4 regions of the Streptomyces sp. NPDC088706 genome follow, and region 1 is predicted to be linked to each of the others. Evidence: riboswitches for the same ligand, from Rfam matches in the RefSeq annotation. Region 1 holds a riboswitch; each other region holds the start of a gene.

What was found. A riboswitch is a leader RNA that binds a small molecule or an ion and turns the genes downstream of it on or off. The one in region 1 is predicted to bind cyclic di-AMP.
Region 2: it holds a riboswitch for cyclic di-AMP, as region 1 does, so the genes downstream of both, ACIQAK_RS18885 (transglycosylase SLT domain-containing protein) here and ACIQAK_RS22510 (M23 family metallopeptidase) in region 1, are expected to answer to the same signal.
Region 3: it holds a riboswitch for cyclic di-AMP, as region 1 does, so the genes downstream of both, ACIQAK_RS29330 (LysM peptidoglycan-binding domain-containing M23 family metallopeptidase) here and ACIQAK_RS22510 (M23 family metallopeptidase) in region 1, are expected to answer to the same signal.
Region 4: it holds a riboswitch for cyclic di-AMP, as region 1 does, so the genes downstream of both, ACIQAK_RS20150 (C40 family peptidase) here and ACIQAK_RS22510 (M23 family metallopeptidase) in region 1, are expected to answer to the same signal.

The regions. Positions count from the first base shown of each region.
Region 1 is NZ_JBIVLW010000010.1:132,431-134,621, reverse strand. It holds gene ACIQAK_RS22515 (pitrilysin family protein) at 1-689, shown strand, start outside; cyclic di-AMP (ydaO/yuaA leader) riboswitch at 913-1,079, shown strand; gene ACIQAK_RS22510 (M23 family metallopeptidase) at 1,094-1,909, shown strand; gene ACIQAK_RS22505 (GntR family transcriptional regulator) at 2,133-2,191, shown strand, end outside.
Region 2 is NZ_JBIVLW010000007.1:140,359-142,549, forward strand. It holds gene ACIQAK_RS18880 (FAD-dependent oxidoreductase) at 1-250, opposite strand, end outside; cyclic di-AMP (ydaO/yuaA leader) riboswitch at 702-886, shown strand; gene ACIQAK_RS18885 (transglycosylase SLT domain-containing protein) at 892-1,731, shown strand; gene ACIQAK_RS18890 (GMC oxidoreductase) at 1,879-2,191, shown strand, end outside.
Region 3 is NZ_JBIVLW010000019.1:77,646-79,836, reverse strand. It holds gene ACIQAK_RS29335 (tyrosine-protein phosphatase) at 1-568, opposite strand, end outside; cyclic di-AMP (ydaO/yuaA leader) riboswitch at 979-1,137, shown strand; gene ACIQAK_RS29330 (LysM peptidoglycan-binding domain-containing M23 family metallopeptidase) at 1,143-2,093, shown strand.
Region 4 is NZ_JBIVLW010000008.1:105,664-107,854, forward strand. It holds gene ACIQAK_RS20145 (LysE family translocator) at 1-631, shown strand, start outside; gene ACIQAK_RS20150 (C40 family peptidase) at 686-1,156, opposite strand; cyclic di-AMP (ydaO/yuaA leader) riboswitch at 1,160-1,346, opposite strand; gene ACIQAK_RS20155 (hypothetical protein) at 1,700-2,005, opposite strand; partial or broken gene ACIQAK_RS20160 (ATP-dependent Clp protease proteolytic subunit) at 2,013-2,191, opposite strand, start outside.

The DNA of each region.
Region 1 (2,191 bases):
CGGGCGACGCCGGCCGGGCCCGCCCGGTCCCGCCGATCACCGCCGACGACACCGGCCGTGTGGTGATCGTGGACCGCCCCGGCGCGGTCCAGACCCAGCTGCTCATCGGCCGCATCGGCGCCGACCGGCACGAGCGCGTGTGGCCCGCGCAGGTGCTCGGCACGTACTGCCTGGGCGGCACGCTCACCTCCCGGCTGGACCGGGTGCTGCGCGAGGAGAAGGGCTACACCTACGGCGTACGGGCCTTCGCCCAGGTCCTGCGCTCCAGCGGCCCCGACGCGGGCGGCGCGGCGATGCTCGCCATCAGCGGTTCGGTGGACACCGAGTCCACCGGCGCGGCGCTGGAGGACCTCTGGACGGTCCTGCGGACGCTGGCGGCCGAGGGGCTGACCGACGCCGAGCGCGAGAGCGCCGTGCAGAACCTGGTGGGCGTCGCCCCGCTGAAGTTCGAGACGGCCGCCTCGGTGGCGAGCACACTGGCCGACCAGGTCGAGCAGCACCTGCCCGACGACTACCAGGCCCAGCTCTACGCCCGCCTCGCCGAGACGGGCACCGTGGAGGCGACCGCGGCCGTGGTCAACGCCTTCCCGGTGGACCGACTGGTCACGGTCCTGGTGGGCGACGCGGCCCAGATCGCGGAGCCGGTGAAGGCGCTCGGCATCGGAGAGGTGACCGTCGTCAGCGGCTGACGCACCGTCGGCACACATCAGAACGAAGAGGACCCCGGCGGACAAGGATTCGCCGGGGTCCTCCCTTATATTCGCCAGGTCCTTTTCATCCCCTTTGCAGGAGAGAGTGACTCTTCGCCCTGTGGGATGCGCGACAAATCCCCTTGTCCGCTTGGTGGTGGGAAGTCTGCCCGCCTAGCGTCGGCCCGGCTGTCCGTCACCCGTATGCCGCATCCGCGGCGCCGGGCAGCCATCGCCGAGTCCCTGTCAGGCGCGAGCCTGGGGAGCCGGGGACCCACGCAGTCCCTGGGGTGAATCGGAAGCCCGTGCCGCGACCCGGCGTGGGAATCCGTAGGAGACCTTCCTGCTCCGAACCCGTCAGCTAACCCGGTAGGCGAGAAGGAAGGAAAGGAACCAGCTCCTCCATGGCGTTCACCCGTGCCACCGGGAAGCACCGTGCCCCGAGCCGCCTGACGCGCCGCGGCGCCCAGGCCGCCGGCATCGCGGCCCTGGCCACCACCGGAGTCCTCGGCTCCCTGGCCTCCCCGGCCGCCGCTGCGGACCCCGAGACCCCCAAGGCCGCCGAGAGCGGCCTCGCCCAGGCCATCGCCCTCGATGCCACGCTCGCCGAGCAGATCGACGCGCAGGCCCAGGTGCAGCACGAGCAGGCCGAGGCCCTGGCGAGGGCGAAGGCCAAGGCGGCCGCCGAGGCCAAGGTCAAGGCCGCGAAGGCCAAGGCGAAGGCGGAGGCCCAGCGCGAGGCCGACGCCCGCGCCGAGGAGGTCCGCGAGGAGAAGACCCGGGCCGCCCGCGCCGCCGAGCGCGCCCGTCTGAACGCCTTCCACCTCCCGGTCGCCGGCTCGTCCGTCACCACCGGCTACAAGTCGGGCGGCGCGCTCTGGTCCTCCGGCAGCCACTCCGGCGTGGACTTCCAGGCCGCCTCCGGCAGCTCCGTCGTCGCGGTCGGCGCCGGCACGGTCGTGGAGGCCGGCTGGGGCGGGGCGTACGGCAACAACATCGTGCTGCGGATGACGGACGGCACATACACCCAGTACGGCCACCTCTCCTCGATCGGCGTCTCCGTCGGTCAGAGCGTCACCTCCGGCCAGCGGATCGGCCTCTCCGGCTCCACCGGCAACTCCACCGGCCCGCACCTGCACTTCGAGGCCCGGACCACCCCGGAGTACGGCTCGGACATGGACCCGGTCGCCTACCTGCGCTCGCACGGCCTGAACGTCTGACCCCGCCTCGCGCGGCCTCCCCGCCCGAAGGCCCCGGTTTCCCGCCGGGGCCTTCGGCCATGCGCCGGGAAACCGCCGTGACCGACATCTCCGTCCCCGGCCTCCGGCCAGAAGATATCCATCAATTCCGGCCTGCCATCGGAAATTGCTGCGGATTGCAATAGAGTCACGGAACAGGCGTCGGCCGGCCGCGTTTCGCGGGGATTAAGGCGGAGGTTCGGACATGCGCATTCCCGCGCATTCGGTATGCACGGCGATCCGTGACGACATCGTCTCCGGTGT
Region 2 (2,191 bases), on a different contig from region 1:
AGCTGACGTTGCCGAAGAGGCGGATCTGCGGCTTGTCCAGCACCTGGTGCAGCGCCTTGACGATGCCCTTGATCCGGGGGTGGTCGGGGGCCACGCCGTAGCGGATCAGACCGAAGGGCGCGGGCATGCGCTCGAACAGGTCGATCGAGACCCCCGGGTCCTGGCAGACCTCGGATTTGAGCAGCGCGTCCGCAGCGTAGATACCGGCAGGGCCGGCTCCGACAATGGCGACGCGGACGGGGCGTGTCATGGCGTGGTGATCCTTAAGGCGGGCGAACGCGGGCAGGTACAGCGTACGTCGAGGTAAGGGTGGGCTTACCAAGTCTCCACCCCACACCGTAAGCCCTGGCCGCGCGAGGCCACCGACCCGGCCTACATGGCCGCCCGATAAGTCCGTTTCGGCTGGTAGGTATGGGTGATTTTAGCCTTTTGGACCTCTATTTCATAAAAGGGCTATTAGGGCTCTTAGGTAATTTTGACCGCCTCTGTTTCAGCCACCCCCGTGCGGCGTGGCGAGCGTCACGTCCGGGGGCGCGGACGAGGATGAGGCGGGTTCGGTTCCCTTCTGGGCCAAGAAAGTTGACTCCGTGACGGAACGGGCGCGGCCGGGAATTCTTTCATTGGATCTTGCGGGGAAAGATGATCCGGAATTCGGGGCTTGTTCTTTCCGATGTTTTTCGCCTACGGTCACGGTCAATCCGGATGGAACGCCTAATCCTGCCGCCGTCCGGGAATCCGAAACCCACTCACGTACGGCAGGAGCGGGGGACCCAGGTAAGCCGCCGATCCGGTTCCGGAACGGCTAGGGGTGAAGTCGCACGACCATGCGGCCAGACATCTCCCGTCTGAACCCGACAGCTCACCTCGTAGGCGCCGGAGAGGAAATCCCCCATGCCCGCACAGGGTAAGCACCGCCGTCCCAAGTCCGTCTCGCTGAGCCGTGGCATCGCCGCCGTGACCACGGGTGGAGCCGTTCTGGCCCTCCCGGCGCTCGGCGCCACCACCGCCTCCGCGGCCCCCGCGCACTCCGTCGCCGCCGAAAAGGCGGTGGCTCCCGTCTCCGTGACCGCCCAGGCGAATTCCGTGACGAAGGCCGCGCCCGCCAAGCATTCCGTGGTGGCCGGTGAGACGCTTTCCAAGATCGCCCGCGAGTATTCCGTCAGCGGCGGCTGGAAGAAGCTGTACGAAGGCAACCGGAAGGCCATCGGGGAGAACCCGAACCTTATTCACCCGGGTATCACCCTGACCATCGGCGCCAAGGCTGCCGCCCCGTCAGACGCCAAGGCCGACAAGGCTTCCAAGGCCGCCGTCCCCGCCGCGGACCGCACCGCGACGGCGGAGCGCGCCGACCGTTCCGAGCGCACCGCAGCCGCCCCCGTGGCCAAGGCCGCCGCCGCTCCCGCCACGTACACGAACGACCTCGACGGCTGGATCAAGGAGTCCCTGGCGATCATGGCCGAGCGGGGCATCCCCGGCACCTACGAGGGCATCCACCGCAACATCATCCGCGAGTCCTCCGGCAACCCGAACGCCATCAACAACTGGGACTCCAACGCGGTGAAGGGCACCCCGTCCAAGGGGCTGCTCCAGGTCATCGACCCGACCTTCCAGGCGTACCACGTGCCCGGCACCTCGACCGACAGCTACGACCCGGTCGCCAACATCACCGCCGCGTGCAACTACGCCGCGGACCGGTACGGCTCGATCGACAACGTCTTCGGCGCCTACTGATTCCTCCGCGCCCACGCCTGAGGGGCCCCGGACCGCATGGTCCGGGGCCCCTCAGGCGTACCGGGAAGTTACCCCTAAGTTTCTAGTGACTTACCACACGATCAACAGTAGAACCTGTTGCACTCCGTCGAGAGTGAGGTACGTCACATGAACGACACCAAACTGCACGAAGGCGCACCCAGAGGCGTCTCCCGTCGAAGTTTCATCGCAGGAACAGGTTCTCTTCTCGGTGCCGCAGCGCTCGCCGGGCCCGCCACACCGGTCTGGGCCACGGCCCGGGGGGCAGCGAGCCCGATCGGCTCCGGCGCCCATGTGCCGGTGCTGATCATCGGCACCGGATACGGCGGCTCCGTCGCCGCCCTCCGGCTCGCCCAGGCCGGCACGGACGTGCACATGGTCGAGATGGGCATGGCCTGGGACACCCCCGGCGCGGACGGCAAGATCTTCGCCAACACCACCA
Region 3 (2,191 bases), on a different contig from region 1:
GGTAGTCCGCCTCGATCGCCTCGCGCTCGACGCCGACCGCGAGCAGCGAGACCGCGATCGACAGACCGGCCCGGTCCTTGCCCGCAGCACAGTGCATGAGGGCGGGCACGCTGTCCTCCGCCAGGGCGTGCAGCACCCGGCTGTGCTCGGCCGTGCGGTCCACGATGGTCGACCGGTACATGTGGATCATGCGCTCGGTGCCCTTGCCGTTCGCCAGGATCGAGCGCAGCTGCTCGATGTTCCCGTCGCGCACCAGCCGCCAGAACTCGGCTCCGTCGGCCGGGTCGGAGAGCGGAATGCTGACATTGCGGACACCGGCCAGCTCGACGTCGTACCCGTCGAGCTGGTGGTCGGCGGAGTTGCGGAAGTCGAAGACGGTGTGCAGCCCGAGCCCGCCGAGGAAGAGCGCGTCCTCGGCGGTGGCGTGCGCCAGGTGGCCGCTGCGGTAGAGCCGGCCGAAGGCGGTGCGCCGCCCGTCCGTGGTGGGGAGCCCACCCACGTCGCGGAAGTTGCGGACTCCGGTCAGTGCGGTCTCGGTCGGCGGGACCTGCGGCACCTGCTGCGTCACGGTGGCTCCTGGAATCTCTGCGTCGGCGCCGCTCTCCGGCGAGGGCGCCCCTGCGACGATACGACATCGGTTCACCAGGCAACCATCAGTGCGCTGACCGGGCGTCAGATGTGGCGCGGGTGCCATGTCCGTATTGGTGTATTTCGCAGAACATGCCCCACTAATGGGGGAGATGGGATTCCCCGGGTGAGCGGGATCATATCCGTGACGGACCGTGGCGGTGGCGCCCGGGCGTTTTCCCGGTATCCGTACGGAAAGCCAAGATCCGTAATCCACGGAGTGTGACGGGAAATCCGGAGCGAAATTGAATCGACCATTCCGGGGTGCATCCGAGGGCTTGTTCCCGTCGTCCTGACTCGTTTACGGTCACCGTCAATCCGGACGGACCGCCTAATCCTGCCGCCGCCCGGAATTCGCATCCACCCACTCACGCGTGGCAGGAGCGGGGGAACCAGGTAAGCCGCCGGCCCGGAGCGATCCGGACCGGCTCGGGGTGAAGTCGCCATCCGGCGGCCGGGCATCTCCAGCTCGAACCCGACAGCTCACCTCGCAGGCGCCGGAGAGGAACCACCCCATGCCCGCAAAGGGTAAGCACCGTCGTCCCAAGTCCGGCCCGATCCACCGCGGCGTCCTCGCCGCGGGCACCGGCGGAGCCGTACTCGCCCTCCCGCTGATGGGCGCCACCGGCGCGCACGCCGCGGAGAAGGCGGCCCCCGCCGCCGCCTCGGCCGCCGCTCAGTCCGCGCCGCAGGCCGCGCCCGTCAAGGCGAAGGCCGCCCCGAAGACGTACTCCGTCGTCTCCGGTGACTACCTCGCCAAGATCGCATCCGAGCACCAGGTCAAGGGCGGCTGGCAGAAGCTGTACCAGGACAACCGCTCGACCGTCGGCGAGAACCCCAGCCTGATCTTCCCGGGCATGAAGCTCACCCTCGGCGCCAAGGCGTCCGGCTCCGCCGCGCCTTCGGAGGCCAAGGAGTCCGCTCCGGCTCCCAAGGCCGCCCCGAAGAAGGCCGAGCCGGCCCCCGAGGCCGCCCCGAAGAAGGCTCCGAAGGCGGACACCGCATCGGCCGACGACTCCGGCACCTCCGCGCAGACCGGCTCCTCCGAGGCCAACGGCTCCGGCTGGTCGGCACCGCTGGCCAGCCCCAACGTCACCACCCAGTACCGTGCCTCCGGCGCCAGCTGGTCCAGTGGCTACCACACCGGCTCGGACTTCCAGGCCGCCTCCGGTACCCCTGTCCTCGCCATCGGACCGGGCACCGTGGTCTCGGCCGGCAACAGCGGCTCGTACGGCAACGAGGTCGTCATCCAGCACGAGGACGGCATGTACTCCCAGTACGCCCACCAGTCCTCGCTCAACGTCTCGGTGGGCCAGACCGTCACCGGCGGCCAGCAGATCGGCCTCTCCGGCTCCACCGGCAACTCCACCGGCCCGCACCTCCACTTCGAGGTCCGCACCGGCCCGAGCTACGGCTCGGACGTCGACCCGATCGCCTACCTGCGAGCGCACAACGTCTCCCTCTGACCCGAGGGCAGCGATAAGTGATCGGGGGGCGGTGCGCGGCGGCGCACCGCCCCTCCGCTTATTCCGGCTTTACCGAAACCTGACCGGGTGGTCTATCT
Region 4 (2,191 bases), on a different contig from region 1:
ACTGATCGCCTTCACCGGGATCGCCGCCGGTATGGTCGCGCTGCCCGGCGCCGACTTCACCGTCGTCGTACGCAACGCCCTGGCCTCCCGCAGCGCCGGTCTGGCCAGCGCGCTCGGGGTCGCCGGAGGACTGCTCGTGCACACCGCGCTCGCCGTGGCGGGGCTCGCCGCGGTACTGGTGACGGTGCCCGTGCTCTTCCGCACCGTCCAACTGCTCGGCGGCGCGTACGTGCTGTACCTCGGGATCAGCGCGCTGTACGCGCTCCGGCGCAGGGTCCCGGAGCCGGGCCGTGCGCCGGACCGGGTACGGCCGGAGGCGCCCGGGGAGTTCGGGCGCGCGCTCCGGCAGGGGTTCCTGACCAACGCGCTCAACCCGAAGGCCCCGGTCCTCTTCCTCAGCCTGCTGCCGCAGTTCGTCCCGGCCGGGCAGCCGCCGCTGCCCAGGACGCTGCTGCTCGCCGCCCTCGTGGTGGCGCTCGCCCTGATCTGGTTCCCGGCCGTCGCCCTGCTCGTGGACCGGCTGGGGCGATGGCTGCGCCGGCCGCGTACCGCGCGGGCGATCGAGGGCGGCAGCGGCGTGGCGCTCACCGGACTCGGGCTGGTGCTGGTGACCGGGCCCCTCCTGCGCTGAGACGCGCCGAGGGGGCCCGTACCGTCCGCGCGGGAGGAGCGTCCGGTCGGCGGGTCAGCGGACCCGTCCGTACCAGACGCTCTTGGACCAGATCTTCGCCTTGCGCACCACGTCCCCGGATTTGGGGGAGTGCCAGATCTTCCCGCCCCCGGCGTAGATGCCCACGTGGTAGACGCTGCGCCCGGAATGGAAGAAGACGAGGTCACCGCGTTTGCGCTGCGACTTGGAGATATGGCGGGTCTTGTTGTACTGCTGCTGTGCGGTGCGGGGAAGCTTCTTCCCGACCTTCTTGAACGAGTAGAGAGTCAGCCCCGAACAGTCGAACCGACTGGGGCCGGCGGCCCCGTACTTGTAGGGAGCCCCCTTCTTCGACGCGGCGACCTTGAGCGCCTTCGTCGAATGGGTGGCGGCCTCGGCATCGTTGACCAGGCCGGGCGCCAGCATGGCGGACGTCACGGCAAAGGTGAGTACCGAGGCCGTGCCGACCCGGGTGAACAGAGACGGGACATGAACCTGCGCAGACATGCGCAACCCTTCGTCAGCCGCCTGTGAAGGATGACCTGTCGGGTTCGGGCTGGCGAAGTTGCCCGGCCGCGTGACGCGGCTTCACCCCGAGGGCTTCCCGGTCTCCCGGTCGGCCCGTTGTGCTCGGGTCCTCCACTCCTGCCGATCCACTCCTGTCGACCAGTCATCCGGGAGGCGGCAGGACTCGGCGTCCACCCGGACCGCCCCGCCGCGGCGGCGGGGGCTTGTCGTCCCAGGGATCTTGACTCACGAAGTGCCGGATTTCCGAGTCGAAACAGTGATTTGTGAGTCTACTCACCACTGATCCGTTCGGGTGGAGAGGGCGGATTCGCGCCCGCCGACGGGCCGGGCGCACGCCCTTGTACCAGCGACGAAAGGACGCATTTCGAGTACGCATCGCGCGCCGAACGCAAGTTGAACCATCGCTCACACGGGTGATCGCCTACGCCGAACGAGCGAGGAAAATCGATGGCGGGACCGGGCGTGTCGTGTGGCGCGGTGACCGGTTCGCTCCCGTATCGCGCTCCCGGCGCGCGGAGCGGGTCAGTTCGGCGTCGGTGGCATGGCGACCCGGCCCGCCCGCCGCTCGCCGTCCAGCACCCGCAGGGCACGCGCCAGCGTCGCCGCGTGGATCTGCCGCTCGCCCCGCTCGTGCATCAGGGCCAGCGCGTCGCGCAGCGCCGCCGCCCGGGAGGCCAGGGCCTGCGCGGCCCGCAGGGCGCTGTAGGTGTCGCTGCCGCGTGCCGGGTTGATGCGGCCCACCTGGTCCAGGACCGCCAGGTAGCAGTCGATGAACTCACCCTCGGCGCGGGTCAGTGCGGGCAGGGGCGGGAACTCCGTCGGTTCCATGGGCTGTTCACCTCGCGTCGTGCGGCGGCTGGGAGAGCTTGCGGTCCACGACGCGGTCCACCAGCCCGTGGCCGCGAGCGGCTGCCGCGTCGAGGACGGTGTCGCGCTCGATGTCGGCGGCGACCCGCTCGGCGGTCCGGTCCGTGTGCCGGACCGGCATATCCGTGAACAGCTCGCGGGTGCGGC